DNA from 3 places in the Allobosea sp. GW821-FHT09G06 genome. Region 2 is predicted to be linked to each of the others. Evidence: predicted binding sites of a transcription regulator. Region 2 holds the regulator's gene; each other region holds the start of a gene.

Region 1 (10,160 bases), on a different contig from region 2:
CGCTCCCTGATCAGGACAAGATCAGCGGCACGCCGGACGACGAGGAGCTCTTCCGGCGCAATATCAGCACATCCTTCGACTAACCGATGCGCGACAGCGCCTGGTGCATCTGGCGCTCGGAATATGGCTTGGTCAGGAAAGTTACATCGCGTGGCAACTCACCCGGTTGCAACTTGTGGTGACCCGACACGACGATGATCAGGATCGGCGGCCATCGATCGCGCACGGCATTGGCCAGCTTGACCCCATCCATGCTGCCGGGCATCTGGACGTCGGTGATGACGACCCGGATATCGTCGCGGCCTTCCAGGATGGCGACCGCCTCGTCCGCGTTGGCCGCCTCCAGAACCTCGAACCCTGCGCTTTCGACGATATCCACCGCGTGGATCATCAGCAAAGGCTCGTCTTCTACGATCAACGCGATTGGTTTGCTCACTCACGTGGTCCGTTCGAAATCTGCTGCTCTGGGGCTGCCTCCGGCTCTTGGCCGTCGTAACAGCTGAATTCGAGTTTCGCCCGATAGATCGCGGCGCCTTTGTCGTCGTCTATCTCGACGGCCAAATGGGCCTTGCGCTTTCCAGGGATATGATCACGGGCCATCTCCGTCATTGCGATCTGTGCATCACGGCGGGCGGCCGATGCGTCGGAGAATTCCATCGGCTCTCCCCCGTCGGGCCCTTCGCCGACATCCATGCGTACATTATAGGTAGGCATCGCGTTACTCTCCGATCCCCTGAAGCCGAACGGGAGGAGAGGTTGACTGTTCCCAGACCATGACTTTCTTTTTTGAAAAGTAAGACCTGCTGGCTGCCGCGCAGTGAATTTCTCTCTTCATCTCAAACCGGCGAAACGGCAGCGCGGCTTTTGGAGCAGGAATTCATGAGCCTGATCATGCGCTTCCCGCTGCTGCCTCGACATAGGCTACGGCCCTGAATGACGTTCGTATCGCCGAGCAAGAAGCATAGGGTACGTTCCGCAGGCGCTCATACGACGAGACAACGCTGCCTCGATGACCAACAAGGCAACGGAACCTGTTCCAAACCTAGTTGTTATGCCCGTCGAAGCCGTCATCGAGCGGCTAGCTCAGTCTACAGGGAATATTCCGATGGGCAGCACCGTGGACAAGAGCAAGGGTTTGGCCAATGAGGCCGCCGGCAATGTCAAGCAGGCTGCTGGCAAGGCGCTGGACAAGCCGGGCCTTCAGGCCGAGGGCATTGCTCAGGAGCGCAAGGGCGAGGCACAGCAAGCGCTCGGCAAAGGTAAGGAAGCGGTGAAGAAGGTCGTCGATAAGGCTTGATCACCACCGACTGGACACAAAAAAGCGAGCTACCGAAAGGTAGCTCGCTTTTTTGTGTCGCCACTGCGCACGACAGGCGGCCGATGGCCGCTACGCTTGATCGGCGTCCGTCTTGTTGACCCGCGGGGCAGGTGCTGAGGACGAAGCTGTACCCAGCAGCGACAGCAACGTGTGCTCGGCATAAGGCTTGACGAGAATTGACGCCTGATCATCCTTGCCGACCGTCGAGGCGTCACCGGTCGCGAAGACAACGACGACCTGCGGCCGAAGCTCCCGTGCACGAGCGGCAAGCTCGGTCCCCGATGCTCCCGGGAGGTTGATGTCGGTCACGAGAATGTCGACGGGAGCGGTCTGCAGCGCCGCCATCGCTTCTTCCGCGCTCCCAGCATCGACGACGATATACCCACCATCCTCCAGGATTTCGGCGGTGTTCATCCGGATCAGCGCGTCGTCCTCGACCAGCAGCACGGTACGTCGTGCGTCGGCAAGGGTCGACGCCGGAACCGCAGCGCTCTCCTGAGGGCGTTGGTGCGCCGCGGCGGCGTTACGTTGCTGCTGGTTTGCAAGCACATGCCGGAACTTCCGCGCCAGCGCTTCGCGCGTATACGGCTTCGAAAGCAGCTCGACGCCCGTATCGAGCTTTCCCCCATGGACGATCGAGTTCTCGGTGTAGCCGGAGGTGAACAGCACAGCGATGTTCGGAAGGCGCTCGCGCGCCTTTCGCGCCAGCTCCGGGCTCTTCAACGTGCCGGGCATCACCACATCCGTGAAGAGCATGTCGATGGGAATGCCGCTCTCGATCACATTCAGCGCGCTCGCGGCATCGACGGCCTTGAGGACGCGGTAGCCCAGATCGGCGAGCAGCTCGACGACAGTCGCGCGGACCTCCTCGTCGTCCTCGACCACCAGCACCGTCTCGGTTCCGCCCGCCACGGGACCGGTATCGACCGCGACCTCTACATCCTCGCTCTCCAACGCGCGGGGTAGATAGAGTTTGATCGTCGTGCCATGGCCGACTTCGGAATAGATTTTCACATGGCCGCCCGACTGCTTGACGAAGCCATAGACCATGGAGAGGCCGAGACCCGAACCCTTGCCCTCGCCCTTCGTCGAGAAGAACGGCTCGAACACCTTGTCGATGATCTCGGGCGCCATGCCGCTGCCCGTGTCGGAGACCGCGAGCATAACATACTGCCCTGCCGTGACCTCGTCATGGGCGCGGACATAGGCATCGTCCAGCATGGTGTTGGCGAGTTCGATGGTGAGCTTGCCCTGGCCCTCCATCGCGTCACGGGCATTGATTGCGAGATTGAGCAAGGCGTTCTCGATCTGGGCGGGGTCGATGAACGTGTTCCACAAGCCGCCGCCGACCACGGTCTCGATCTCGATCGCTTCGCCCAGCGCGCGGCGCAGCATATCGTCCATGCCGCGAACGAAGCGGCTGACGTTGACGACCTTCGGTTCGAGCGCCTGACGGCGTCCGAAGGCGAGAAGCTGAGCGGCAAGCTTGGACCCGCGGGAGACGCCGGCCATCGCGTTGGTGACGCGTCGCTCGGCGCGCTCGTTGCCGGCGATGTCCTTGGCGAGAAGCTGCAGGTTGCCAGCCACGACCTGAAGCAAGTTGTTGAAATCGTGCGCGACGCCACCTGTCAGTTTGCCGACCGTCTCCATCTTCTGAGCTTGCGCGAGCTTGGCCTCAGCCTGGCGCCGCTCGTCGATCTCTGCGATGACGCGCGCCTCCAGATTATCGTTGAGCTGTCGCAGCTGCGCCTCAGCCCGCTCGCGATGCCGGACCTGCCGGGAGAGATCCTCGGCCTGCGCGCGAAGTGCTGCTTCGGCGGCCCGCTGGTGCGTGATGTCGGTATGGACGCCGACCCATTCGACGATCTCGCCGGTCGTATCGAGCATGGGCAAGGCCCGGATTGCGAAGTTGCGCCAGCTGCCATTTCTGTGGCGCACGCGGTGCTCGTGAACGTACATGCTCTTCGCCGCGACCGCCGCGTTCCAGCTTTCGACGGATCCGGACCGGTCATCTGGGTGCAGCGCCTCCGCCCAACCGAAGCCCTGGTACTCCTCATAGGCCTGACCGGTGAGCGCGGCCCAGCCCGGCTGCTCGCCCTCCATTCGGCCATCGGGACTGTTGGTCCACAATACCCCGTGCACGGCGTCCATCGCCGTCCGAAACCGGCTGTTGCTCCGGGCCAGCGCAGCTTCGCGCAGGGCGCGCTCCTGCACATCGATTCCTAGGACGTATACGCCAGGAATCGAACCGTCCGGCTCGACGCGCGGCACATATCGAACCTCGAGCCTCCGGGTTACGCCATCGCGGTGCGGCATCGTCGTTTCGGCGGTGAAGCGCTCACCCGCAAGGCCACGGTCGAGATCGGCTCGGCGATCCTGATAAGGGGCATCGCCGATGATGTCCCTGACGTGTCGCCCGATCATGCTCGTCGGTGACATCCCGAACCAGGTTTCATAGGCGATGTTCGCGAAGCGATAGACATGCTCCCGGTCGACATAGGAGACCAGCATCGGCAGGGCGTCCGTAACCCTGAGCAGTTCGGTTTCGCTGACGGCGACGCGCCGTTCTGCCTCGACACGTGCGCTGTTGTCGACGATCGTACACATGACGCCGCCGACGCCGCCATCGGCTTCGTAGACCGGCGTATAGAACAGGTCGAGATAAAGCGTTTTCCTGCCGTCTGGCCTGTCGAATTCGATGGGTTGGTCGCGATAGGAGACGGTTTCGCCGCGCAGGCCGGCTTCCAGAATGGGACGATTCCAGTCCCAGACTTCCGGAAAGGCCGTCGCGACCGGGCTGCCGAGAGCCGAAGGATGACGCTCCCCGGCAATCGTCCTGTAGGCATCGTTGTAGAGCATGATGTGATCGGGCCCCCACATCAGCACCTTGGCAACGGGGGAATTCACGATATTGGCTATCGTCGCGCGCATTTCGACAGGCCAGGTGTCGACTGCGCCGAGGCTGGTCGCGGCCCAGTCACGCTCGCGGATCAACGCACCGCATTCCCCCCCGGCCACCGGCCACGCCGCTCGTTCCTTCGGCGTCCAAGGGTGAGGCTTATCCCGGAGGGCTTTCAAGGCTGCGCGGACGACCGCGCTTGCGTCGGCATAGCCGCCAGAGGCCACTTGCTCGGATATGAAATCGTCGAGCTCGGGCGTGAGGGAAACGTCGCGAATTTGACCGGTCATCATGGGGCTGGCATCGGCTGCCAGTTTGCTCGTGTCAACAGTTTCTCATTCGGCATCCGCGTGACTGGAACGGCCCTCTGGGTCGCGCAATCCGATCAGTCCACAGGCACCTCTTGAGTGATCACCTCGAAGCGGTTCAGCACATGCGGGCCGAAGGTATGGACCATCGGGATGTCGGCTGCGTCGCGCCCTCGCGCCACGAGGATGCGACCGATGCGTGGCACGTTGTGGCGGGCGTCGAAAGTCCACCACGACCCGCCGAGATAAGCCTCGAACCAGGCGTTGTAATCCATGGGCGCCGGATCGGGGGGAACCCCGATATCGCCGAGGAAGCCGTTGCAGTAGCGCGCCGGAATGTTCATCGCCCGGCACAATGCGATGGCCAGATGCGTGAAGTCGCGGCAGACGCCGACGCGCTCGCTGATGGCCTGGGCGGCTGTTCTCGTGCTGCGGGCGCACTGATAGTCGAAGCGGATCTGTGCATTCACGTAATTGCAGATCTGCTGAACCCTGTTCCAGCCCGGCGCGAAACTCCCGAACAGATTCCAGGCCGTGGTCGACAGCTCGTCGACCTCGCAATAGCGGCTTGGCAGCATGTATTCTATCACTTCAGAAGGCAGATCGGCGGGCCATATTTCAACCGCCGCCTGATCGAACTGATCGGGCATGCCGGAGTCGCGCACGACCATGTCGTTGGTGAGGATGACCCCGCCTGCGGGAATGACGAGCCTGCGACAGAGATTGCCGAAGCCGTCCGTGTACTCCTCCATGGGCACATCGCTTCCGTCGACGACGGAGGCGGCCCGCGCGTTGGGTCCAGTCACGAAATCCGGCTGTCGGCTCAGATGCGGGTCGAGCAGCAAGATGCCCGGAGTAGCTGGATCGTACCGATCTCGATCCGGTAGCCGACGCGAATGTCCATGGATGTCCTCTCACCTGAACCGGTGAGACCGCAACACACGGCCGGCGAGCCGAGTTCCGGGCGACTATGCGGAGATTTTAGACACCTTCGCGCCCTTGGCTTTGACCGGCGGCAACGCGAGAGCCATGGCCTGGTCTTGTGCCTCCTTCGCAAGCCGAAGGCCCCGCAGACGGGCTGTGTTCTCGGCGCGCTGTTGGATGATGCTGTCCATCTCCGATGTCATCCGACCTCTCGCCAGGGACTTGATCTGAAGCTTGAGGAATTGATTGTCCGCCGTCATGCGCTGCTTGGATTGTTGAAGCATGCCGCTTCTCCTTGCGTTCTCGTCGAGCACTGGATGTTCAGCGCAAGTAGGCTGAAAGCAAAAAAGGCCGAGCATGAGCCCGGCCTTTCCGATGGCTATGGTCAAGGCGCCAGTACATCCGTGGTCGCCGTTGACACATCGCCTGATTACGCAGCCTGGAGCTGCTCCGCCGCCATCTTCCCGGACTTGTTGTCGCGAGCGACCTCAAACCCGATCTTCTGGCCTTCGCGGAGATCCCGCATGCCAGCCCGCTCGACGGCGGAGACATGAACGAACACGTCCTGACCGCCATCGTCGGGCTGGATGAAGCCGAAGCCCTTGGTGGAATTGAACCATTTCACGGTGCCGGTGGTCATGAATAACCCTCCTTCTGGCAAACTCTGTCGCTCCCCGACAGGATGTCGGGAGAGTTCAGAACGATTTTGAAAGGGGGGATCATCGAACCCACGCTCGGAGCGCGGCAAAACAAAAACCAACCAAGCAATCTCGATGTACTTATATTTATAGGATGACTTTCAAAAACGCAAGGAAATTCTTTCACAGCAATCACGGAACAGGAAATCAGTGCGATTTTATTTTCCATAGACCGTTCCTTTTCGGGACCGGCTCGGGACGGAGGTCATCGCAGAGCATGAATACGCCGCGATAGTCTTTCGACGACGACCCCGGCCGCAAACCCAGCCGCGACTCCTGAAGGCCAATGAGGCAGGGCAGGGACACGCGACAGCGCCAACGCGCCGAAGGCACTCCACAGCCATGGCGGCGAACCGGTCCCGGAACCGGCCAGAAACGATGCCAAGGCGCCGGCATGCATCGCGTGCCCGGAGGGAAACGCATCGCTCGTCCTACCGATCAATTGATGCCTTACAGGGGTCCGAATGACGCGATCGGGACGCTGCTGATCGACAAACCTTTTGATTGCGTGGTGGAGAATCGTCGTCGTGGCGAAAACGGCGAGATAGCGCAGAGAGGTTTGTCGCTTCCCCGGGGGCGAGACCAGCCACCAGATCGCTCCCGTGCTCAATAACGTCCGCGCATCACAGGCCCATCCGAGGGCCTTGGCGGCTCGACCGGTCCCGCTCGGAGCGTTCTGTGCGAGCGCCTCCACGGATCTCTTCTCGCATTTGCTGACGTCCAGGCGGATGCGAGGCAAGCGAAACGACGGCACTTTCTCGCTCCGAAACATTCCTATCCTTTGAATGGCACCTTCGCCTCAAAAGTCGCCCGGCCCCGCCGCCGCGGTGCCGGGCTCCTTGTCAGGCGTGGCCGCGCGAGCCTTCCTTGCGGCCGCGGGCGAACGCGGCCACGTCGGGAGCAAGGAGATCATGCTTCTCCGCCCAGGACGCGAACAAGCCGCGCGCCGTATCCGCTTCGATCTCGCCGCGGATCGCCGCCAGGCAGGCCTTCAGCGCGAAGCCGTGGACCGCATCGCGCCTGCTCGCCGGCCAGTCGGCCAGGAACATATAGGCCTCCATGGCAGACGCGATCGCCGCCGGATGCCCAAGACCGGTCAGGATCACGACCGGCCTCTCGAAGTCGTCTGATGTCATCATGCAGTCCTCCCGCGGCGGGGAGCGATTGCCAACGTTGCCATAGCCATATCCTCCTGGAAGCAACATGGATCCGGGTTGGTTGATCGCCGCGTCGAGCGCGCTGTAGCTGTCGGCGGCTGCGATGATTTTGGGATGTGTTCTCCTCGGATCAAGCCCTCCGAAGCATCAACGTCACTGGAGCCGGAACTCGCCGCTGACCGCGCTGAGGTCAGCAGGCCCGATCAGGTCCTTGTGGGCAACGGTGATGCGGAACAGCCTGCCGTCGAGCTTGGCCTGCCAGAAGGCGAGGAACTTGTTGAGCTCGGGAAAGCGCGGAGCGAGATCGTAATCCTGCCAGATATATTCCTGAAGGATCGAAGGGTGATCGGGCAGGCGGTAGAGGATGCCGGCGGTGGTCAATCCATAGCCGGCGATCTGGCGAGCGAAGTCTGTCGAAGCCATTCCTTTCAGCTCCCTGGTTTCACTGCGGCGATGGCAGCGGATTCCCAACGCTTTGGCAAGCCGAAGGTTCGATTGTGCTGCCTTTTCAGCCTGTTAGCACTCGATCAAAAAAAGTGCTGCCGACCTCTTGAAGGCAAAAATGGGGCAACCCAAATCTTCGCGCGGGCACGGCGCCTCAGGGCGCGCGGAACCTCGCCGCGAGACCTGAACAGGGCCGGCCCGCTTTGACATGTGACCGACATGGAAACTGGAGGAACTCATGAAGTTTCGGCCACTGCATGACCGCGTCGTCGTGAAGCGCATCGACGCCGAGGAGAAGACCAAGGGCGGGATCATCATTCCCGACACCGCCAAGGAAAAGCCGCAGGAGGGCGAGGTCGTCGCCGTCGGCGCCGGCGCGCGCGACGAGACCGGAAAGCTCGTGCCACCCGACGTCAAGGTCGGCGACCGCGTGCTCTTCGGCAAATGGAGCGGCACCGAGGTCAAGATCGACGGCCAGGATCTCCTGATCATGAAGGAGACCGACATCATGGGCGTCGTCGAGACGACGGCCGCCCTCAAGAAGGCCGCCTAACGGGGCCTTCATCCCACATCATCAACCTGAAACCTCAAGTCTGAAGGAGTGAGGAATCATGGCTGCGAAGGACGTGAAGTTTTCGCAGGACGCGCGCGAGCGGATGCTGCGCGGCGTCGACACGCTTGCCAATGCCGTGAAGGTCACGCTGGGTCCGAAGGGCCGCAACGTCGTGATCGAGAAGTCGTTCGGTGCGCCCCGCATCACCAAGGATGGCGTCACCGTCGCCAAGGAGATCGAGCTTTCCGACAAGTTCGAGAACATGGGCGCCCAGATGGTCCGCGAGGTGGCCTCGAAGCAGAACGATGCGGCCGGTGACGGCACCACGACCGCGACGGTGCTCGCCCAGGCAATCGTCCGCGAGGGCGCCAAGGCGGTGGCCGCCGGCATCAATCCGATGGACCTGAAGCGCGGCATCGATCTCGCCGTCGAAGCGGTGACGAAGTCGCTCGGCGAGCATTCCAAGACGATCACCGGCTCGGAGGAGGTCGCGCAGGTCGGCACCATCTCGGCCAATGGCGACCTCACCATCGGCGAAATGATCGCCGAGGCGATGAAGAAGGTCGGCAACGAGGGCGTCATCACCGTCGAGGAAGCCAAGACGGCCGAGACGGAGCTCGATGTCGTGGAGGGCATGCAGTTCGATCGCGGCTACCTCTCGCCCTATTTCGTGACCAACACCGAGAAGATGGTCGCGGAGCTCGAAGATCCCTACATCCTGATCCACGAGAAGAAGCTCTCGGGTCTCCAGGCGATGCTGCCGCTGCTTGAAGCGGTTGTCCAGACTGGCAAGCCGCTGCTGATCGTGGCGGAAGATGTCGAGGGCGAGGCTCTCGCCACGCTCGTCGTCAACAAGCTCCGTGGCGGCCTGAAGATCGCGGCCGTCAAGGCTCCGGGCTTCGGCGACCGCCGCAAGGCCATGCTGGAGGACATCGCGATCCTGACCGGCGGCACCGCGATCAGCGAGGATCTCGGCATCAAGCTGGAAACCGTCACGCTCGACATGCTCGGCCGCGCCAAGAAGGTCCGGATCGAGAAGGAGAACACCACCATCGTCGACGGCGCTGGCGCGAAGGCCGAGATCGACGCCCGGGTCGCGCAGATCAAGGCGCAGATCGAGGAAACCACCTCGGATTACGACCGCGAGAAGCTGCAGGAGCGTCTGGCCAAGCTCGCTGGCGGCGTCGCGGTGATCCGCGTCGGTGGGGCGACGGAGGTCGAGGTCAAGGAGAAGAAGGACCGCGTCGACGATGCCCTGAACGCCACCCGCGCAGCGGTCGAGGAAGGCATCCTGCCGGGCGGCGGCGTCGCCCTGCTGCGCGCGGTCAAGGCGCTCGAAGGGCTGGTGCCCGGCAATGACGACCAGAAGACCGGCGTCGAGATCGTCCGCAAGGCGATCACCGCGCCTGCCCGCCAGATCGTCGAGAACGCGGGCGGCGACGGCGCGGTCGTGGTCGGCAAGCTGCTGGAGTCGCAGGACTACGCCTGGGGCTACGATGCCCAGACCGGCGAGTACGGCGATCTGGTCAAGGCCGGCATCATCGACCCGACCAAGGTCGTGCGCACGGCAATCCAGGACGCGGCGTCGGTCGCGGGCCTGCTGATCACCACCGAGGCGATGATCGCCGAGGCGCCGAAGAAGGACCCGGCGCCGGCCATGTCCGCCGGCGGCATGGACTATTGAGCACCGGGGGCGCCGCGATTGCCGCGGCGCCCCCTCTCAACGCGGTGACCTCCTAGGCATACCGAGGGGAAACAATGCCCTTCTCATCATTGACCGATCCCATCGATTTGGCCCGTGCCGAAGCTGCTCTTGAAAGGGCATGGGCGGAACTCAAGCCGTCGTTTCCGTCTGAATC
Region 2 (10,160 bases):
TCAGCTACTGATGGCGTGGCCGGCCGGTGCCATCGTCGTTGCGCTTCTCGGCCTCCTGCTGCTGCCGACGACGGCTGCCGCGCAGGGGCGCCGGATCGACGCCTGGTCCGGCATCGTGCTGAATTGCGGGCCGGCCACGACGCTGGCTTGGGCCGAGCGCATCTGCAGCCAGCTGATCGGTGAAATGCGCAGGCAGGCCGAGCAGGCCAAGGTCCCCTTCGTCGCCGTCCCCGTCTTCGCCGACGACGCGGCGCTGGATCGGCGGGCCTCGGACGAGGGGCTGGACATGTTCCGGCTCCTGCATGTCCGCTTCGACATCTCGCCGCCGACCGGCAGCCTGAAGAGCCGTGATCTCACGCTCGTGCTGCGCTCGTTGACCGAGGGTTCGCTCGCCGAGCGCCGCAAGGACGGTCTCTACAAGGTGCTCAACCACACGCCGATGATCATCGTCAACGAGGGCGAGGCGGCGAGGCGTGCGCCCTTCCTGGCGAAGACGCTGACCGAAGCCTTCTTCTTTCCGCTGCTGAGGCCCGCGCCGTGACCCGATCCCCCTCCGTGCTCTGGATGGACCTCACCGCCGAGGAATTGCGCGCCAAGGCGGCGGCGGACGCGATCGTCGTCCTGCCGGTGGCCTCGATCGAGCAGCACGGCCCGCATCTGCCCGTTGGCGTCGATACCATCCTGTGCAGCGGCGTCTGCAAGGCGGCGGCCGAGCGTGCAGCTGATATCGACGTCGTCGTGGCGCCGACGCTCTGGTGCGGCATGGCCGAGCATCACATGGCCTTCGGCGGCACCTTCACCTTCGACATCCCGACCTATCGCGCCGTGCTGCTCTCCTTCCTGAAGAGCATCGAGCGCCACGGCTTCCACCGCGTGCTGATCGTCAACGGCCACGGCGGCAACATCGCCGCGCTCACCGCCTTCCTGCCCGATTTCGCTCGCGAGACCCGGCTGCATGTCGAGGCGACCACCTATTTCATGCTGGCGCAGGACGCCTTCCCGCCGCTGCTCCAGGACCAGAAGGGCGTCCAGCATGCCTGCGAGGTCGAGACCTCGATGATGATGGTGCTGGCGCCGGGTTCGGTCCGCGAGCCGCGCCTCTCGGAAGCCTTCGGCGCCCGCGACGGCCTGCCGGGGCGGCCGACCGTCTCGCGCCATCGCTCCTTCCGGGAGATGACCGAGACCGGCGTGGTCGGCGATGCGCGCCGTGCCACGCCTGAGAAGGGGCAGGCCTGCCTCGATGCCTGCGCGGATGCGCTGGCCGGATTGCTGCGCGAGATGGGAAGGGCCGCCTGATGGTCGAGGACCGCCGCCTGGGCGACGCGATCGCCTATGTCATCCTGACGATCGGCGTGCTGATCGTCGCCTTCCCGGTCTGGCTGACCTTCGTCGCCTCGACCTGGGACGCCGCGACCGTGATCAACGGCCAGATGCCGCTCTATCCCGGCCCGTATTTCCTGGAGAACTACAACCGCATCCTCTTCGTTGGCACGTCGAGCACGACGCGCGAGCCGGTGATCGGGATGATGGTGAACTCCTTCATCATGGCGATCACGATCGCGCTCGGAAAGATCTTCATCTCCGTGCTCTCGGCCTATGCGGTGGTCTATTACCGCTTCCCGTTCCGCATGGCGGCGTTCTGGATCATCTTCATCACGCTGATGCTCCCGGTCGAGGTCCGCATCTTCCCGACCTTTAAGATCGTCTCCGATCTCAACATGCTCGACACCTATCAGGGCCTCGCCGTGCCGCTGATCGCCTCGGCGACGGGCACGTTGCTCTTCCGGCAGTTCTTCATGACGATCCCGGACGAGCTGCTCGAAGCCTCGAAGATCGACGGCGCCGGCCCGTTCAAGTTCTTCAAGGACACGCTGATCCCGCTCTCGATGACGACGATCGCCGCGCTCTTCGTCATCCAGTTCATCTATGGCTGGAACCAGTATCTCTGGCCGCTTCTGGTGACGACGAAGGACTCGATGCAGACCATCGTCATCGCCATCAAGAAGATGATCGTCACCGCCGACGCCCTGACGGAATGGCAGCTCGCCATGGCCACCGCCATGCTGGCGATGCTGCCGCCCGTCTTCGTCGTCATTGCCATGCAGAGGCTCTTCGTGAAGGGCCTGGTCGAAACCGAGAAGTAATCCGCGAATGGCCCAGGTCACTCTCAGCAACGTCAAGAAGGTCTATGCCGGCGGCGTCGAGGCCGTCAAAGGCGTCTCCTTCGACATCCCCGATGGCGGCTTCTGCGTCCTCGTCGGCCCCTCCGGCTGCGGCAAGTCCACGCTCCTGCGCATGGTCGCCGGGCTGGAGACGATCTCGTCCGGCGAGGTCGCGATCGGCGACCGTGTCGTCAACCAGATCGAGCCGGCCGACCGCGACATCGCCATGGTGTTCCAGAACTATGCGCTCTACCCGCATATGAACATCTACGACAACATGGCCTATGGCCTGCGCAACCGCGGCACGCCGAAGGACGAGATCGACAAGCGCGTGAAGGAAGCCGCGCGCATCCTCGCGATCGAGCCCTTCCTGGAACGCCGGCCGCGCCAGCTCTCCGGCGGCCAGCGCCAGCGCGTCGCCATGGGCCGCGCCATCGTGCGCAAGCCGCAGGTCTTCCTCTTCGACGAGCCGCTCTCGAACCTCGACGCCAAGCTGCGCGTCCAGATGCGCGTCGAGATCAAGAAGCTGCAGCGCGCGCTCGGCGTCACCGCGATCTACGTCACCCACGATCAAGTCGAGGCGATGACGCTCTCCGACAAGCTCGTGGTGATGAATGCCGGCCAGGTCGAGCAGATCGGCCTGCCCGCAGAGGTCTACCGCAAGCCGGCGAGCAAGTTCGTCGCGACCTTCATCGGCTCGCCGCCGATGAACATCCTGCCCGGCGCGGTCGATGGCCCCGGCATCGTCGCGCTGGGCGACGCCATCATCGAGGTCCGCGACCTGCGCGAGGATCTGGCTGTGCAGGCACCGGTCGAGGTCGGCCTGCGGCCCGAGGATGTCGAGATCGCCTCGGAAGGGCAGGCGGGTTCGCTGCCCTTCGACGTCGAGTTCATCGAGGAACTGGGCGCGACCCAGCTCTTCCACGGCAAGCTCGCCGGCCAGCCCTTCGTGATGCAGGCGGCGACCGGCGAGATTGCGGCGCAGGAAGGCCGGCTCTGGATCACCGTCGATCCCGACAAGGTCCATGTCTTCGACCCGAAGACCGGCGTGCGGCTGGGGAAGGGCTGACGCCCGAGAATTGCCGTCATGCTCGGGCTTGACCCGAGCATCTCGTGACGCGGAGGCTCCAGCGCCTCTTCCTGAAGGAGATTCTCGGGTCTGCGCTTCGCTCCGCCCGAGAATGACGGCAGGCTTCAAGCCGCCAGATCGGCCACCAGCGCGTCGAGCAACAAGGCGCCGTCCGGCGTCGCCGCGAGCCGGCCGCCCGCGCGTTCCATCAGCAGCTTCTCGTCGATCAGGCTGGTCACGCGCTGGGCATTGAGCGCGCGTCCCGCCAGCGCCTTGAACACCTGGGGATCGATGCCCTCGACGAGGCGAAGCCCCATCAGCAGATACTCATCGCCTTGCGCTTCTTCGCTGAGACGCTCGTCCTCGACCAGAGCATGACCCTCGGCCTCGACGCGTTCCAGCCAGACCTCCGGCCGCTTCTCGGTCGAATGCGCCATACGGCCCTGCGTTGTTACGAGCCGTCCATGGGCGCCGGGGCCGATTCCAGCATATTCGCCATAGTGCCAGTAGACGAGGTTGTGCCGGCACTCGGCGCCGGGCCGGGCATGGTTCGAAATCTCGTAGACCGGCAGGCCGTGCTTCGCCGTGATCTCCTGCGTCGTCTCGTAGAGCGCGGCGCCGGCATCGTGATCGGGAATGGCGAGCTTGCCGGCGCGGAACAGTCGCTCGAAGGCGGTGCCCGGCTCGATCGTCAGCTGGTAGAGCGAGAGATGCTCGGCTGCGTGGCTGATCGCCAGCTCCAGCTCGGCGCGCCACAAGGCCGGCGTCTGCAAGGGCGAGCGGGCATAGATCAGGTCGAAGGAATAGCGCTCGAAATACTGGCGCGCGATCGCGACGGCGGCGAGCGCCTCCTCGGCCGAATGCATCCGTCCGAGCGCCTTGAGATCGGCGTCGTTCAGCGCCTGCACACCGAGCGAGACGCGGTTGACGCCGGCAGCCCGGAAATCGCGGAAGCGCCCGGCCTCGACGCTGGTCGGGTTGGCCTCCAGCGAGACCTCGCAATTGGGATCGACCGCCCAGTATTCACCGATCGCATCGAGGATCGCGCCGACCGTGCGGCCCTCCATCAGCGAGGGCGTGCCGCCGCCGAAGAAGATCGAGGAGACCGTGCGGCCCGGCACCAGCGCCGCCCGATGCGCGATCTCGCGGCGGAAGGCAGCGATATAGCGCTGCTGGTCGGGCGGCTGCAGCCGCACGTGGCTGTTGAAGTCGCAATAGGGGCATTTGGCCAGGCAGAACGGCCAATGCACATAGACGGCGAAGCCCGCATCCGCGGTCGGATGCAGGAGCGATGGCCGCTCGGACAAGGCGGCCGGGTCGCTCACGCGGACTTCCTCAGGCAGGCGGCGGCCAGCACATGGAAGGCGCGCGCGCGATGCGACAGGCCGGGCGAGCCGTCGGCCGGAATGCCGTGCTTCTCTTCGGCCGTCATCTCGCCGAAGGTCTTGTCATGGCCCTCGGGCAGGAAGATTGGATCGTAGCCGAAACCGCCCAGGCCACGGGCCTGCTCGGTCACCGTGCCGAAGACGCGGCCTTCGAACAGCTCTTGGTGTCCGTCCGGCCAGGCGATCACCAGTGCCGAGACGAAATGCGCCTTGCGCGTCTCGGGCGTGATGGCGCCGCGCTTGGCGAGTTCCATCTGCACGCGTCCGATCGCGAAGGCGAAATCCTTAGCCTGTCCGGCCCAGTTGGCCGAGAACAGGCCCGGCGCGCCGTCGAGCGCATCGATGCAGATGCCGGAATCGTCGGAAAGCGCCGGCAAACCGCTGGCCGAGGCCGCGGCGACCGCCTTGATCGCCGCGTTCTCCGAGAACATGTAGCCATCCTCGACCGGCTCTGGCAGCCCGAGTTCCCCGGCCGAGACGAGCTCGATGCCATAGGGCGCCAGCAAGTCACGCATCTCGCGCAACTTGCCCTGGTTATGGGTCGCGATCACGACCTTGCCGGTGAGGAGGCGATGCTCCGACATCTCTTCTTATCCTCTGGAACCACGCCGTCATCCCGGGCTTGACCCGGGATCCATCGAAGGGCGTCGCACTCTACGATGGATCCCGGATCTCCGCTTCGCTGCGTCCGGGATGACGCCGTGTTCTATGACGATGACTACGCCACCGCCGCCTTCTGCAGCGTGACGAGCTTGGAAACGCCGCCCTTGGCGAGCTTCAGCAGCGACAGGAGCTCCTCCTCGGAGAAGGGCGCCCCCTCGGCCGTGCCCTGCACCTCGACGATGCCGCCCGAGCCGGTGATGACGAAATTCGCGTCGGTCTGCGCGCCGGAATCCTCGACATAGTCGAGATCGATCACCGGGTTGCCGGCGACGATGCCGCAGGAGATCGCGGCGACATGGTCCTTCAGCGGGCTCGTGCCCTTGAGCAGGCCGCGCCCTTCCATCCATTTCAGCGCGTCGTGCAGCGCGACCCAGGCGCCGGTGATCGAGGCCGTGCGGGTGCCGCCATCGGCCTGGAGCACGTCGCAATCGACGACGATCTGGCGCTCGCCGATCGCGGTGAGATCGACGACGGCGCGCAAGCTGCGCCCGATCAGGCGCTGGATTTCCTGCGTGCGGCCGGAGGGCTTGCCGGAGGTGACCTCGCGGCGCGTGCGCTCATGCGTGGCGCGCGGCAGCATCGAATATTCGGCGGTGACCCAGCCCTTGCCGGTGCCGCGCAGCCACGGCGGCCCCTTTTCCTCGACGGTCGCGGCGCAAAGCACCTTCGTCTCGCCGAACGTCACCATGCAGGAACCCTCGGCATAGCGCACCACGCCGCGTTCGAGCGTGACCTTGCGCATCTCGTCGGCGGCGCGTTTGGAGGGTCGCATGAAATATTCCTGTCTTGCGGGGAAGTGGCGGCTTGTAGGCGTTTGCGCCGCGCGCGGCAAGGCGCGGGGCAGTTCTGCCCCTTGATCCCTGCGCTTTGCATGACGACAATAGGACGAGACCGACGGTTCGCCTGAAAAAGGTTCATGAGCGCCCATACGCCCCGCCCCGAGACGATGAGCGGCCTGGTCGAGACCGACCAGCGCTCGCGCGAGATTTTTCGCCAGATCGTCGACGGCTACCTGACGACGGGGGAGCCCGTCGGCTCGCGCAACATCGCCCGCCTGCTGCCGATGGCGCTGTCGCCGGCGACGGTGCGCAATGTCATGACCGATCTCGAAATGGCCGGGCTGATCTATGCGCCGCATACCTCCGCGGGGCGCCTTCCGACCGAGCGGGGCCTGCGCTTCTTCGTCGATGCGATGATGGAGGTCGGCAATCTCACGGCCGACGAACGCGCCCGAATCGAGGCGCAGATCAGGGTCGCCGCCAGCAACCGCAATCTCGACCAGACCTTGACCGAAGCCTCGGCCCTGCTTTCCGGCCTGTCGCGCGGCGCCGGCGTCGTCGTCACCACCAAGGCCGATGTCCGGCTGAAGCATATCGAGTTCGTCCGGCTTGATCCGCTGCGCGCGCTGGTCGTGCTGGTCTCGGAGGACGGCGCGGTGGAGAACCGTCTGCTGGCTTTGCCGGCCGGCCTGCCGGCCTCGGCGCTGAGCGAGGCCGCGAATTTCCTGAACGCCCGCATCCTCGGCAAGACGCTGGCCGAACTGCGCGGCGAGATCGGCGGGCAGCGCGCCCTGATGGAGCGCGAGCTCGACGTGCTGACGGCCCGCCTCGTCGAAAGCGGCATCGCGACCCAGGCCGGCCCGGGCAGCGACCGCCATCTCATCGTGCGCGGCCAGGCCAATCTGCTCGACGATCTCCGGGCACAGGAGGATCTCGAGCGCATCCGCATGCTGTTCGGCGATCTGGAGACACAGACCGACGTCATCGACCTGCTGACGCGCGCCGAGGATGGCGACGGCGTGCGCATCTTCATCGGCTCGGAGAACAAGCTGTTCTCGATGTCCGGCTCCTCGATGGTGGCCGCGCCCTTCCGCGACGCCGAGCAGCGCATCGTCGGCGTCGTCGGCATCATCGGCCCAACGCGCCTGAACTATGCTCGTATCGTCCCGATGGTCGACTACACCGCCAAGGTCGTCGGCCGCCTGCTGGACGGCAGCCGCTAGGCGTTGGCCAAGGCCCTGAGTTGGCTTTGCCGGCGGAAGCGGTTATCGAGCGGGCAAAGCAACCGTTTCCGCAATTCAGGTGCGAGCCATGTCCGAGCAGCTTCCCGACCGTCTGTCCGTCAATCCGGAGAGCCCCTTCTACAATGAAGAGGTGCTGGCGCGCGATATCGGCATCCGCTTCAAGGGCGTCGAGAAGACCAATGTCGAAGAATATTGCGTCTCCGAAGGCTGGGTGAAGGTCGCCGCCGGCACCGCCAAGGACCGCTTCGGCCGCCCGATGACGATCACGCTCAAGGGCCCGGTCGAGCCCTATATCCGCGGCAACGTCGAGGGCTGAGCCCCCTTGTCATTCCGGGGCTTCGCGCAGCGAAGAACCCGGAACCCACGACCGGGCGAGTGACCAGTCGGTGGATATCAAATGCCCCACCCAGTCGTGGTTTCCGGGTTCACGCCTGCGGCGTGCCCCGGAATGACAGCGGTGGCTCAGGCCAGGCTCTTGTAGAAAAATGTCGAGCCGCAATCGGCGCCATCCGGCATCAGTGCATAGCGCGGGATGGTACCGGCTTCGGTCCAGCCGAGCCGGTTATAGAGCCGCCGCGCCGCGCCGTGCTCGTCCGTGTCGAGCACCAGCAGGTCGCGGCCCTTCTCCCGCGCGATCGCCTCGGCCCGCTGCATCAACGCTTCGCCGATGCCCTGCCGACGCGCGCGCGAATGCACCAGTACCTTGGCGATTTCGGCCCGGTGCGGCTGGTTCGGTTTGCCGATCAGGTGAAGCTGGGCCGTGCCGACGATGCCGTTCTCGTTCCGTGCGGCCAACAGGATGGCCTGCCCGCTCGCGACACCCGCCACGACATCGCGCCAGAAGCGCTCGTAATCGGCGGCCGTGTTCCAGTTCATGAAGCCGACCGAGGCGCCGTTGGCGACGCTGTCACGCAGGATCTCCGCCAGCGCCGGAACGGCTGTCTCGGCAGCGCTGGCGTCGAGCGTTTCGATGGCGACGGCGAGGCTGGTCGCATTCATGCGATATGTCCCGGAAAGGCCCCGCTCCTGGCGGCGAGGATGACGGAGTAGCGGACGGGCGCATCGCCCGGATTGCGGTAGATGATCGGGCCGCGCAGGTGCATTTGCAGGCAGTCGCCCTCGGCCAATTCATGGCGAACGCCTTCGACGGTCAGGTCGAGCCGGCCGCGCAGCACCCAGATCTGCTGATCGAGCGCCGCGGCGCCGGTCGCATTGTCCAGCCTCACTTCGGCGCCGGCCGGAAGCTCGACCTCGACGATCTCGAAGCCCGAGCCCGTCCCGCGCGGCGAGACGTTGCGGCGCAGATAGCCGCTCGCCGGATCGCGCCAGAGCGGCTGGGCGTCGCGGCGCGCCAGCGGCCCGCTGCCTGCATCCTCTTCCAGCAAGGCCGAAAGCGACAGGCCGAGCCCGGACCCGAGCCGGACCAGCAGGGCGGCAGTCGGGCTCGATTCGCCGCGCTCGATTCGCGAGATCATGGCGCGGCTGACCCCGGAACGCCCTGAGAGATCGTCGAGCGTCCAGCCGTGATGCACTCTCGCGGCCTTGAGCTTGAGCCCAAGTTTGCGGTCGAGATCGGTGTCGTCCAAGTGGTCCATGAAATAGGATTATTTCTACTAAAATAGAAAAGCAATACAGCAAGACCGAACTGCCGCGCTTGCGGCTGCGATCGCCCATCAACCTCGCTTTCATCACATTTCGAATTATCGCGAGGGCAGCTCTGCCGTTGCGCCCCGCATTTCAGGAAAAATCAGGCTTTCATGCTCTGATCTCGGTCAAACGACGCCAGTTCGATGGCGCATCGCAGGGGAAGCGACAAGGAAGCAGCGGTCATGAATCGCGGTCTCGAATGGTTGGGACGCTCGGTCGTCCGATTCATCACCCGCAACAAGCAGGTTGCGGCGTCGGCGGACTCGAAGGCCCTGCACCGGCTGAAGGCGGCGCTTCAGCCCGGCGATGTGCTGCTGGTCGAGGGCGGCATGAAGGTCTCGACCGCGATCAAATACCTCACCCAGTCGACCTGGTCGCACGCAGCGTTGTATGTCGGCGAGACCGGGCAGTTCGACGAGCATGGCGAACCGCTGGTGCTGGCCGAGGTCGAGATGGATGTCGGCTGCGTACTCTCGCCGCTCTCGAAATACGGCGCTTTCGGCACGCGCATCTGCCGGCCGCAGGGGCTGGACGCGCAGGGCCGCGGCACTGTCATAGCCTTCGCTCTCTCCCGTCTCGGCACGCAATACGACCTCAAGAACATCATCGACCTGTTGCGCTGGCTCGTGCCGCTGCCCTGGGTGCCGCAGCGCTGGCGGCGGCGCATGATCGCGATCGGTTCCGGCGATCCGACACGGGCGATCTGCTCGACGCTGATCGCCCAGGCTTTCGAGGCAGCGCGCTACCCGGTCTTGCCGACGGTGGAATACGCGCGGGCGATGAGCGATGAGGATTTCGAGGAAATTCTGCACATCCGGCATCACTCGCTTTACATGCCGCGCGATTTCGACATCTCGCCGTATTTTTCGGTGGTCAAGCCAACGCTGGAGGCCGGCTTCGACTATCGCGCCCTGAACTGGGCGCAGGATCGCCTGGTCGCGGCGTAGCGCGGCGGCGATATCCCACTGCAAAGCCTTGGCGCAATGAGGCAACGCTGCTATCTGCGCCCGATGAGCACCCGCACCATCGACAATATCCGCAACTTCTCGATCGTTGCCCATATCGACCACGGCAAGTCGACGCTGGCCGACCGTCTGATCCAGCAGACCGGCACCGTCGCTGCCCGCGACATGAGCGACCAGATCCTCGACTCGATGGATATCGAGAAGGAGCGCGGCATCACCATCAAGGCGCAGACGGTGCGGCTCGAC
Region 3 (10,160 bases), on a different contig from region 2:
AGTGCGCCCGGCGCGGGTTTCATATCGGCGAGCCGGTTGCGATTGGCGATAACGGCGGCAACTGCGCTGAGCACGCCGCCCAGCAGCACGACGGCCGGATCGCGCGTCCACCAGGCGCCGCCGACCATCAGCAGCAGGGCCGCGACGCTGCGGACGAGGACGAGCCGGGCATAGGCCGCATCGAGGAAGCGGGCCCGCGCGATGGCCGCGTGATAATCGAACCAGCCCGCCGCGATGCCGCCCGCGACCGAGACCATCAGCAGCGCCGCCGGGAGCCCGGCATCGACGCCCGCCAGCAGCGCAGCGGCGAGGAGCGCGCAAAGCGACAGGCTGACGCCGGCAAAGAGCAGATCGAGTGTCGCCCGGATGCCGGGATCGCTCTCGCGGGTTTCGACAGAGTAGAACCGGACGATGGAGAGCTTCAGCCAGTCGAGCAGCGCCGTGTTGACGAGCACGATTGTGGCGGCGCCGATCGCATAGAGCCCGAACGCCTCCGGGCCAAGGAACAGGGCAACGAGCAGCCCGAGGACGAAGTTCAGCCCGGCATTGACGATGAAGGGCAGAAGAACGGTCATCGGGCCTTCGTCACTCCCTTCCGATCCTGCGGCTGCCACGCCGAAGCGCACGACTCATCGGCGCTGACGCCGTCTAAACCGGGGGTAGCCGGACGAAACCGGTTTTCCAAGAGGCGTTGCGAAGCATCACCCTCTTCGCCCTGCCGCCACGGCATTGGGTGACGCCATTCCCGCATCTTCACGACGACAGGATTTGACCGTAAGGCCAACATCATGACGACGCCCATCCGGCCTGCCCGCGACAACGATTCCGGCCCGCTCTCCGCCCTCATCGCGGCGAGCTTCGCGGAATATCCGGGTTGCATCTTCGTCGAGGACGAGCTGCCGGAACTGCGCCGGCCGGCCTCCTATTTCGCAGCCAAGGGCGGCGAACTCTGGATCGTGGACGGACCGGACGGGCGCATCGCCGGCTCGCTCGGCATCGTGCCGGTGCCAGAACAGAATGCGGTCGAACTCGCCAAGGTCTATGTCGACGGCGCCCTCCGGGGCACCGGGCTGGCGCAGGCGCTGTTCGCCAGGGCGATGGATTTCGCCGGACAGGGCGGCTTCACCGAGATGACGCTGTGGTCGGATACGCGCTTCACACGCGGCCATCGCTTCTACGAGAAGCTCGGCTTTACCCGCTGGCCGGGCGAGCGCTATCTCGGCGACGTCTCGGCAAGCTGGGAATACCATTTCCGCAAGCCGCTGCACGTCAGCCCATGACGCTCTCCGTTGCCTTCCGGGCCGCGCTCGGCATCGCCCTGCTCACCGCCATGGACGGGGTGATCAAGGGCCAGATGCAGGAGCACCCGTTCATCGTGGCGCTGTTCATGCGCTTCCTGATGGGCGGCATCTGCGCGCTCATCGTGCTCGCCATCGCCCCGCCCGCCCCGGCCGACGCAGGCCAGCCTGATCGGCAATCTCGCGCGCATCCCGCTGGTGGTGCTGACCGCCGGCAGCTTCTTCTATTCGGTCTCGGTGCTGCCCCTGGCGGAGGCGTTGACGCTCTCCTTCCTCGCGCCGGTCTTCGTCGCCCTGTTCGGCGGGCTCCTGCTCAAGGAGAAGATCGACAAGCGCATCCTGCAGGCGCTCGGCTTCGGGATCGCCGGCATGCTCGTGATGGTCTGGCCCCGCCTGCAGGGCCATGTCAGCGGCGCCGGTCTCGGCGTCGCCGCGGCACTATTCTCGGCAGTCAGTTATGCCTTCAACCTGATCCTGCTCAGGCGCATCGCGGTCAGGGAACGTCCGACCGTCATCGTCGCCTTCCAGAATGTCGGGCCGGCGGTCTGCCTCGCCATTCCGGCTGCGCTGGCCTTCGTGCCGATGACCTGGACGGATCTCGGCGCCTATCTCTTCGCGGGCGCACTCGGCGTCGCCGGACACCTGACGCTGACCTCGGCCTATGCGCGGGCCGCTGCCTCGCGCCTCGCGCCGATCGAGTACACGGCGCTGATCTGGGCGAGCCTGCTCGGCTTCTTCGTGTTCGGCGAGGTGCCGCTCTACACGACCTATCTCGGCGCATTGCTGATCGTCGCGGGTGCCATCGCCGTCAGCCGGCGCTAGGCTTCGCCGGAAAGACCAGACAGGTCTCGGTGCCATGCGCGAGCAATTTGCCGCGCGCATCGACCAGCTTGCCCTCCGTCGTGATCACCGAGCTGCCGCGATGGATCAGCTTGCCTTCGCAGCGCACCGGGCCGCTATCCGGCATGACCGGGCGGACATAGTTCAGCTTCATCTCCAGCGTGGTGTAGCCCTCGCCCGGCTTCAGCGTCGCATGGGCAGCGCAGGCCATGGCGGAATCGAGGATCGTCGCGGTCCAGCCGCCATGGATCGTGCCGAGCGGATTGAAGAAACGCGCCGAGGGCTGGCCGACGAAGACCACCCTGCCCTCACCGGCCTCTGCCAGCTCGAAATCCATGGCGTCGGCGAAGGGCGGCGCCGGATTGGTGCCGGCGATGATCCCGCGCAGGAAACTCAAGCCATCGCCCGCGACCAGTTCCTCGCGAGACACCACCCCAACCGCGCGCTTCATGCCGATCTCCATTCGTGTATCTGCACGATAGAGATGTGACCGGGCACTGGTCAACCGGTGAGCGCGGCTTCAGCGCTCACCGCGCGCGGCCCGGCGCAGCGCCTTGAGGCCGTCCCGGGTCTCGCGCCAGCGGTCCTCGCCGAAGCCGCCTTCGATCTTGTCCTGCGCCTCCCGCCAGTACGGGATCGCGGCCTCGATCGCGGCCCTGCCCTTCTCGGTCACCGCATAGACCGAGGCCCGGCCACGGCACTCCACGGGCTCGACCATGCCCTCGGCCGCCAATAGCTGGAGATTGCGCGTCAGCGAGGTCCGCTCCAGCGCGAAGCGTTCGGCCAGCTCCGTGACCGATTTCCATTGCCCGGTTGAGAGCGCCGAAAGCAGCACGAACTGGGTGATCTTGAGGCCACTCGGGCGCATTGCCTCGTCATAGGCCCGCGTTACGGCGCGTGCGGTCATGCGGACATGCAGCGCGACGCAGGAGCGGGCGATGGCGTCGAGGCGCGGGTCGGGCGAGGGTGTCGTCATTCCGCCATGTTAGCGTGTTCAAGCGCTGCTGCCAGCAGGTCCGAGGCCGCCTGCGACACCGCATCCGCCGCGTTCACTTTATCGCCCGGTGCTTCCTTGACTCTCCGGACCCCCGCGCCTATCTCCGCTGGCATCTGTTAGCACTCTCACTTGGTGACTGCTAACAGCCTCCCCCGGGAGCCCTTCAGAGGCACCCGAAACGAATAAGACCGAGAGGAAGACAGAACCATGAAGTTCCGTCCGTTGCATGACCGCGTCGTGGTCCGCCGCCTTGACAGCGAAGAGAAGACCAAGGGCGGCATCATCATCCCCGAGACCGCCAAGGAAAAGCCCCAGGAGGGCGAGGTCATCGCCGTCGGTTCCGGCGCGCGTGACGAGGCCGGCAAGCTCGTTGCCCTCGACGTCAAGAAGGGCGACCGCGTCCTCTTCGGCAAGTGGTCGGGCACCGAGGTCAAGATCGACGGTCAGGACCTCCTGATCATGAAGGAATCCGACATCATGGGCGTCGTCGGCTGATCGCCGCCTGACCGCTCTCTTCCGTTTCAAGTTCTAAGGAGTAGCTCTCATGGCTGCCAAAGACGTCAAATTCGGCACTGAAGCCCGCGACAAGATGCTGCGCGGCGTGGATGTCCTCGCCAATGCCGTGAAGGTCACGCTCGGTCCGAAGGGCCGCAACGTCGTGATCGAGAAGTCGTTCGGCGCTCCGCGCATCACCAAGGACGGCGTCACCGTCGCCAAGGAGATCGAGCTCGCCGACAAGTTCGAGAACATGGGCGCCCAGATGGTCCGCGAAGTCGCTTCGCGCCAGAACGACCATGCCGGCGACGGCACCACCACCGCCACCGTTCTCGCCCAGGCGATCGTCCGTGAAGGCGCCAAGTCGGTTGCGGCCGGCATGAACCCGATGGACCTGAAGCGCGGCATCGACCTGGCCGTCGAGGCCATCGTCGCCGACCTCAAGAAGAACTCGAAGAAGGTCACCTCGAACGCGGAAGTCGCGCAGGTCGGCACCATCTCGGCCAACGGCGACTCGTCGGTCGGCGAGATGATCTCGAAGGCCATGCAGAAGGTCGGCAACGAGGGTGTCATCACCGTCGAGGAAGCCAAGACCGCCGACACCGAACTCGACGTCGTCGAGGGCATGCAGTTCGACCGCGGCTACCTCTCGCCGTACTTCATCACCAACTCCGAGAAGATGGTCGCCGAGCTCGACGACCCCTACATCCTCGTCTTCGAGAAGAAGCTGTCCTCGCTCCAGGCGATGCTGCCGATCCTCGAGGCCGTCGTGCAGACCGGCAAGCCGCTCCTCATCATCGCCGAGGACGTCGAGGGCGAGGCCCTGGCCACGCTCGTCGTCAACAAGCTCCGTGGCGGCCTGAAGGTCGCGGCCGTCAAGGCTCCGGGCTTCGGCGATCGCCGCAAGGCCATGCTCGAGGACATCTCGATCCTGACCGCCGGCCAGATGATCTCGGAAGACCTCGGCATCAAGCTCGAGACCGTGACGCTCAACATGCTCGGCCGCGCCAAGCGCGTGCGCATCGAGAAGGAGAACACCACGATCATCGACGGCGCCGGCAAGAAGAAGGACATCGAGGCTCGCGTCGGGCAGATCAAGGCCCAGATCGAGGAGACCTCCTCGGACTACGACCGTGAGAAGCTCCAGGAGCGTCTGGCCAAGCTCGCCGGCGGCGTCGCGGTCATCCGCGTCGGCGGCGCGACCGAGGTCGAGGTCAAGGAGAAGAAGGACCGCGTCGACGATGCCCTGAACGCGACCCGCGCTGCGGTCGAAGAAGGCATCCTCCCCGGCGGCGGCGTTGCGCTCCTGCGCGCGCTGTCCTCGGTCAAGGGCATCAAGACCCAGAACGACGACCAGAAGACCGGCGTCGAGATCGTCCGCAAGGCGATCGCCGCTCCGGCGCGCCAGATCGTCGACAACGCCGGCGATGACGGCGCGGTCGTGATCGGCAAGCTGCTGGAGTCGAAGGACTACACCTACGGCTACAACGCCCAGACCGGCGAGTACGGCGATCTGGTCAAGGCCGGCATCATCGACCCGACCAAGGTCGTGCGCACGGCGATCCAGGACGCGGCTTCGATCGCCGGCCTGCTGATCACCACCGAGGCGATGGTCGCTGACCTGCCGAAGAAGGACGCCCCGATGCCCCCGATGGGCGGCGGCGGCATGGGCGGCATGGACTTCTGATCCATCCCCCTATCAAGCCTACGGAAGGCCCGGCGCAAGCCGGGCCTTTTTCGTTTCACGGCACTGTCATCCGCCCGCCATCCAGCCGTCGTGGCGTGCGCGCATCGAGGCGCGATCAGATCATCGCGCCAGAGACCATCATGCCGACACGCCGCTTCGTCCTCGCCGGCCTTGCCGCCGGCAGCATCGCCCCCGCCTTCGCGCAGGCACCGGACTGGCGGCAGAGCATCAAGGAAATTCGCTTCGGCGTTTCCTCCGCCGAGAACGAGGTCGGCGCCATCGCCCGCACCCAGCCGATGGTCGACTACCTGTCGCAGCGCCTCGGCGTGCCCGTGCGTTTCTTCCGGGTCTCGGACTATGCCGGCCTCGTCGAGGCGATGCGGGCCGATCAGGTCGATTTCGCGCGCTTCGGGCCTGCGGTCTACGCGCTCGGGCGCCGCGTGCTCGGCGACAAGCTGCAGCCGCTGATCCGCGGCGTCGATAACCAGGGTCAGGAAGGCTATTACTCGGTGCTGCTGGTGCGCGCCGAGAGCGCCTATCAGAGCGTTGCCGATCTCAAGGGCAAGGTCATGGCCTTCGCCGACCCGAACTCGACCTCCGGCTACGCCTTCCCGTCCTATTTCCTGCGCAAGCAGGGCATCGACCCGAAGGCGCATTTCAGCGGCACGGTCTTTTCCGGCGGCCATGACAATTCGGTGCTGGCGCTGGTCCGCGGCCAGTTCGACGTCGTCGCGACCTATCAGGTCAATGCGGAGCATGGCGTCGCGCAAAGGCTCGCCCAGCGCGGCATGATCCCGGCCGGCTCGACCCGCGTGCTCTGGACCTCGCCCTTGATCCCGGCGAGCCCGTTCTCGACCCGCGCCAACCTGCCGCAGGGGCTGAAGGACGATTTCGTCGCCGCCATGAACGCGATGAAGGACGCCGCTCCCGAGGCCTGGAAGAACTTCACCGACGGCCATGTCTCGCGCTATGCGCCGGCCCGCCACGAGGATTATCTCGACGTGATCGCGGTCACCGAGGAGCTCGAGGCCCAGCGCAAGGCCCACAAAGGCTGAATGCGGGCACCGCCTGCCGCACAGCCATGCATTTCCCGACAGGGCTGATGAAAGCTTGGGCAGTGCCCTCGGACGGCATCCTGGCCTATACAGGCGGCAAGCGATCCCGCGCGGGATCGCGCGCTAAAGTTGCATGTCGTAGGGAGATGCAAATGAAAAAGTCCCAACTCCTATCGGGCGCCGCGCTCGCCGCCGCCCTCTTCCTCTCTGCCCAGGCCGCACAGGCCGACATCACCATCGGCCTCGTCGCGCCGCTGACCGGCCCGGTCGCCGCCTATGGCGACCAGGTCAAGAACGGCGCCCAGACCGCCGTCGACGTGATCAACAAGAATGGCGGCGTGCTCGGCGAGAAGCTCGTGCTGAAACTCGCCGACGATGCCGGCGACCCGAAGCAGGGCGTTTCTTCCGCCAACCTGCTCGTCGGCGACAAGGTCAAGTTCGTGGTCGGGCCGGTGACCTCCGGCGTCGCCATGGCGGTCTCGGACGTGTTCGCCGAAAGCGGCGTACTGATGGTGACGCCGACCGCGACCTCGCCGGCGCTGACGACGCGTGGCCTGACCAATGTCTTCCGCACCTGCGGCCGCGACGACCAGCAGGCCGACATCGCCGCCTCCTATGTCCTGAAGAACCTCAAGGACAAGAAGATCGCGATCGTCCATGACAAGGGCACCTACGGCAAAGGCCTGGCCGATGCTTTCCAGAAGGGCATCAATGCCGGCGGGCTCAAGGAAGTGGCGGCGCTGACCGTCAATCCCGGCGACAAGGACCTCTCGGCCGTGGTGACGCGCCTCAAGGCCGCGAATGTCGAGGTGATCTATTTCGGCGGCTATCATCCGGAAGGCGGCCTGCTCGCGCGCCAGCTCGCCGATGCCGGCGTCAAGGCGGTGATCATCGGCGGCGAAGGCCTGTCCAACACCGAGTTCGCGGCGATCGGCGGCGATCATGCCACCGGCACGCTCTTCACCAACGCGACCGACGCGCTGAAGAACCCCGACTCGGCCCAGGCCGTCGCGGCGCTGAAGGAGAAGGGCATCCCGCCCGAGGCCTTCACGCTGAACGCCTATGCCGCGGTCGAGGTGCTCAAGGCCGCGATCGAGAAGGCCGGCAAGCCGGGCGACGCGAACGGCGCCGCCAAGGCCCTGCAGTCGGGCATGCCGGTCAAGACCGCGATCGGCACGCTGACCTATGGCAAGACCGGCGACCTGAGCTCGCCGAGCTTCTCGATGTACAAGTGGGACGCCGGCAAGATCGTCGCCGCCCCATGATCGGCTAGAGCCAAACCTTCCAGCTTCGCGCCCCGGACGAGCCCCGCTCGCCCGGGGCGCTGCGTTTCAGGCCCCTTGGCTCGCCGCCAGCTCTCCACGAGATGACAATTTGCTCATCCGGGCGCGCCGCCATTGAAAGGCCACTCCCGCTGCGACATGGTCCGAATCGTGGCTTTCACCGTTTCCCGCCAGGATTCCCATCTATGCGCTTGTTGAGCATTCTCGTCGCCGCGCTGGCGGCAGCCGCGCTGGTCGTCGGCCAGCAGGCCGGATCGGCCGGCGTGATCGGCATGGGCGTCATCGGCCTGCTGCTGGCGGTCGTCACCTTCCGCTCGCCGGCCCTGCCCTTCTTCCTGCGGATCTTCTCCAGCGTCTTCGCGATCGAGTATCTCGTGTTCGGCGCATCCGCGATTGCGGCGCAGTTCGGCTGGTGGCCGGCGGCTCTCGGCATCCCGCCGATCCCGACGAGCCTGCCGACAACGGTCGGCGTCTTCGCGATCCTGATCTACGCGATCTCCTTCGTGCCGGTGATCGCGCGGATCGCCCGCATCGCCTCGCCTTATTTCGAATCCGACCAGATCACGACCGCCAATCTCTGGCCGATCGGGCCGTTCAGCATCCGGCTCGGCACGCTTGCGGTCTCTCTCTTCGTCTTCCTGATCGTGCTGAATCAGGTGCAGGTCGGCATCACGCTGCGCCTCTCATTCTTCAACCGCGACATGTACGACGCGCTGCAGAACAAGGACGCCGCGGCGTTCTGGTACCAGCTCTTCTACGTCTTCTGCGTCTGGGCCGCGCTGTGGGTGGCCTCGAACCTGATCGAGCTGTTCGCCAACTATACGATCCTGATCCGCTGGCGCCAGTTCATGGCGAACGAGTACACGAAAGCGTGGCTCGACCATGCGACGCATTACCGGATCGCGCTCGCCGGTACAGTCGACAACCCCGACCAGCGTATCGCCGAAGACACGCGCTCCTTCGTTAACTCGACCTATGGCTTCGCGCTGCCCCTGCTCTCGCAGGTTTCCACGCTGGTCTCGTTCTCGATCATCCTCTGGAACATCCCCGTCGCCTTCACCCTGCCGGGCACGTCCTTCGCCGTTCCCGGCTACATCTTCTGGGTGGCGTTCTTCTATGCGGCAGCTGCGACCTGGCTGACCCATATCATCGGCCGCCCGCTCATCCGCCTCGAATTCGAGCAGGAGAAGCGCGAGGCGAATTTCCGCTTCTCGCTGGCGCGCTTGCGAGAATATTCCGAGCAGATCGCGCTGATGGTCGGCGAACCGACAGAGCGCGGCCAGCTCGCGCAGCGCTTCCGCGACATCGTCGAGAACTTCTACCGGCTGGTCTGGCGCCGGCTGAAGCTGACCAGCTTCACGCTGTCCTACAACCAGCTCAGCGTCGTCCTGCCCTACATCATTCTGGCGCCGTACTATTTCGCCGGCACGATCACGCTCGGCGTCATGATGCAGGTCGCCGGCGCCTTCGACCGGGTCCAGACGGCCCTGTCCTTCATCATCAACAGCTACTCCTCGATTGCTTCCTATCTCGCCTCGATCAACCGCCTGACCTCCTTCGAGACCGCGATCACTGATGCGCAGCACGGTTCGATCAGCGAGGAGGCGCTCGGCCGCGAGACCTCGCGCGACGAGAGCCTGCATATCCGGGACGCGACCCTGCTCCTGCCGAACGGCAAGCCGATCGTGAAGCTCGGCGCGCTCGATCTCGGCACCGCGCGCTCGACGCTGCTGATCGGCCCTTCCGGCTCGGGCAAGTCGACGCTGTTCCGCGCCATTGCCGGCATCTGGCCCTTCGGCGACGGCAAGGTCGGCATCCCCGCCAACGCCGAGGTCATGCTGTTGCCGCAGCGGCCCTATCTGCCGCAGGGCTCGCTCCGGGCGGCGCTCGCCTATCCGGCCGAGGAAGGCGACTATGACGATGCCGCGATCCGCGCCGCGATGGAGAAGGTCAAGCTCGGCCATCTCACTGACAAGCTCGACGAGGTCGATCTGTGGGGGCAGCGGCTCTCGGGCGGCGAGCAGCAGCGGCTGGCCGTCGCGCGTGCGCTGCTGAGCAAGCCGGACTGGCTCTTCCTCGACGAAGCGACAGCCTCGCTCGACGAGAAGCTGGAGGGCGAAATCTACGCGACGATCGACCGCGAACTGCCGCAGACCCGCATCGTCTCGATCGGCCACCGCACGACGCTGCGCAACATGCACGACGCCCTCGTCACCATGGAGCCGAATGCGGACGGCACCTTCACGCCGACACCGACTGCGAAAGCCCCGGCCGCCTGAGGGCAGGCGAGGCGCAACGCAACAAAAAGGGTCGCTCACGCGACCCTTTTTGTTGTCCGTCGATGGTGTCGAAAGCCTCTCACGAGGAGAGGAACAGCCTCATAGCGAGCGGCTGAGGGTCAGCTCGCCGGCCCCGCCCTTCAGGACGAGGCGGCCGCTGACCAGATCCCATTTCTGGGTCGCGCGCAGCGCCATCAGGAAGGCTCGTTCGAAATCGAGCATGCCC

What was found. Region 2 encodes HrcA, which represses chaperone genes, less so after heat shock. Its sites were predicted from a motif close to GTTAGCACTCNCNNNNNGNGAGTGCTAAC; they were not measured.
Region 1: a site for HrcA is predicted at 7,820-7,848, ahead of groES (co-chaperone GroES). Genes of this name have one in related genera too.
Region 3: a site for HrcA is predicted at 3,251-3,279, ahead of groES (co-chaperone GroES). Genes of this name have one in related genera too.

What each region holds. Positions count from the first base shown of each region.
Region 1 covers NZ_JBWKOI010000001.1:908,597-918,756, forward strand. Annotated here, with positions in the region: gene AC07NY_RS04335 (PAS domain-containing protein) at 1-83, shown strand, start outside; gene AC07NY_RS04340 (response regulator) at 80-436, opposite strand; gene AC07NY_RS04345 (DUF6894 family protein) at 433-714, opposite strand; gene AC07NY_RS04350 (CsbD family protein) at 1,010-1,297, shown strand; gene AC07NY_RS04355 (hybrid sensor histidine kinase/response regulator) at 1,388-4,510, opposite strand; gene AC07NY_RS04360 (transglutaminase-like domain-containing protein) at 4,603-5,370, opposite strand; gene AC07NY_RS04365 (hypothetical protein) at 5,494-5,838, opposite strand; gene AC07NY_RS04370 (cold-shock protein) at 5,880-6,089, opposite strand; gene AC07NY_RS04375 (phosphatase PAP2 family protein) at 6,353-6,919, opposite strand; gene AC07NY_RS04380 (DUF982 domain-containing protein) at 6,990-7,283, opposite strand; gene AC07NY_RS04385 (usg protein) at 7,458-7,727, opposite strand; gene groES (co-chaperone GroES) at 7,987-8,301, shown strand; gene groL (chaperonin GroEL) at 8,360-9,985, shown strand; gene AC07NY_RS04400 (hypothetical protein) at 10,060-10,160, shown strand, end outside.
Region 2 covers NZ_JBWKOI010000005.1:150,352-160,511, reverse strand. Annotated here, with positions in the region: gene ugpA (sn-glycerol-3-phosphate ABC transporter permease UgpA) at 1-11, shown strand, start outside; gene AC07NY_RS22245 (hypothetical protein) at 11-541, shown strand; gene AC07NY_RS22240 (creatininase family protein) at 538-1,296, shown strand; gene ugpE (sn-glycerol-3-phosphate ABC transporter permease UgpE) at 1,296-2,144, shown strand; gene AC07NY_RS22230 (sn-glycerol-3-phosphate import ATP-binding protein UgpC) at 2,152-3,231, shown strand; gene hemW (radical SAM family heme chaperone HemW) at 3,357-4,556, opposite strand; gene rdgB (RdgB/HAM1 family non-canonical purine NTP pyrophosphatase) at 4,553-5,200, opposite strand; gene rph (ribonuclease PH) at 5,335-6,051, opposite strand; gene hrcA (heat-inducible transcriptional repressor HrcA) at 6,196-7,281, shown strand; gene AC07NY_RS22205 (DUF3297 family protein) at 7,370-7,618, shown strand; gene AC07NY_RS22200 (GNAT family N-acetyltransferase) at 7,765-8,301, opposite strand; gene AC07NY_RS22195 (helix-turn-helix domain-containing protein) at 8,298-8,897, opposite strand; gene AC07NY_RS22190 (YiiX/YebB-like N1pC/P60 family cysteine hydrolase) at 9,132-9,896, shown strand; gene lepA (translation elongation factor 4) at 9,960-10,160, shown strand, end outside.
Region 3 covers NZ_JBWKOI010000002.1:975,504-985,663, reverse strand. Annotated here, with positions in the region: gene AC07NY_RS14855 (lipopolysaccharide biosynthesis protein) at 1-575, opposite strand, end outside; gene AC07NY_RS14850 (GNAT family N-acetyltransferase) at 789-1,280, shown strand; gene AC07NY_RS14845 (DMT family transporter) at 1,497-2,120, shown strand; gene AC07NY_RS14840 (PaaI family thioesterase) at 2,107-2,589, opposite strand; gene AC07NY_RS14835 (MarR family winged helix-turn-helix transcriptional regulator) at 2,659-3,114, opposite strand; gene groES (co-chaperone GroES) at 3,343-3,630, shown strand; gene groL (chaperonin GroEL) at 3,680-5,317, shown strand; gene phnD (phosphate/phosphite/phosphonate ABC transporter substrate-binding protein) at 5,458-6,372, shown strand; gene AC07NY_RS14815 (branched-chain amino acid ABC transporter substrate-binding protein) at 6,525-7,637, shown strand; gene AC07NY_RS14810 (ABC transporter ATP-binding protein/permease) at 7,841-9,934, shown strand; gene AC07NY_RS14805 (META domain-containing protein) at 10,034-10,160, opposite strand, start outside.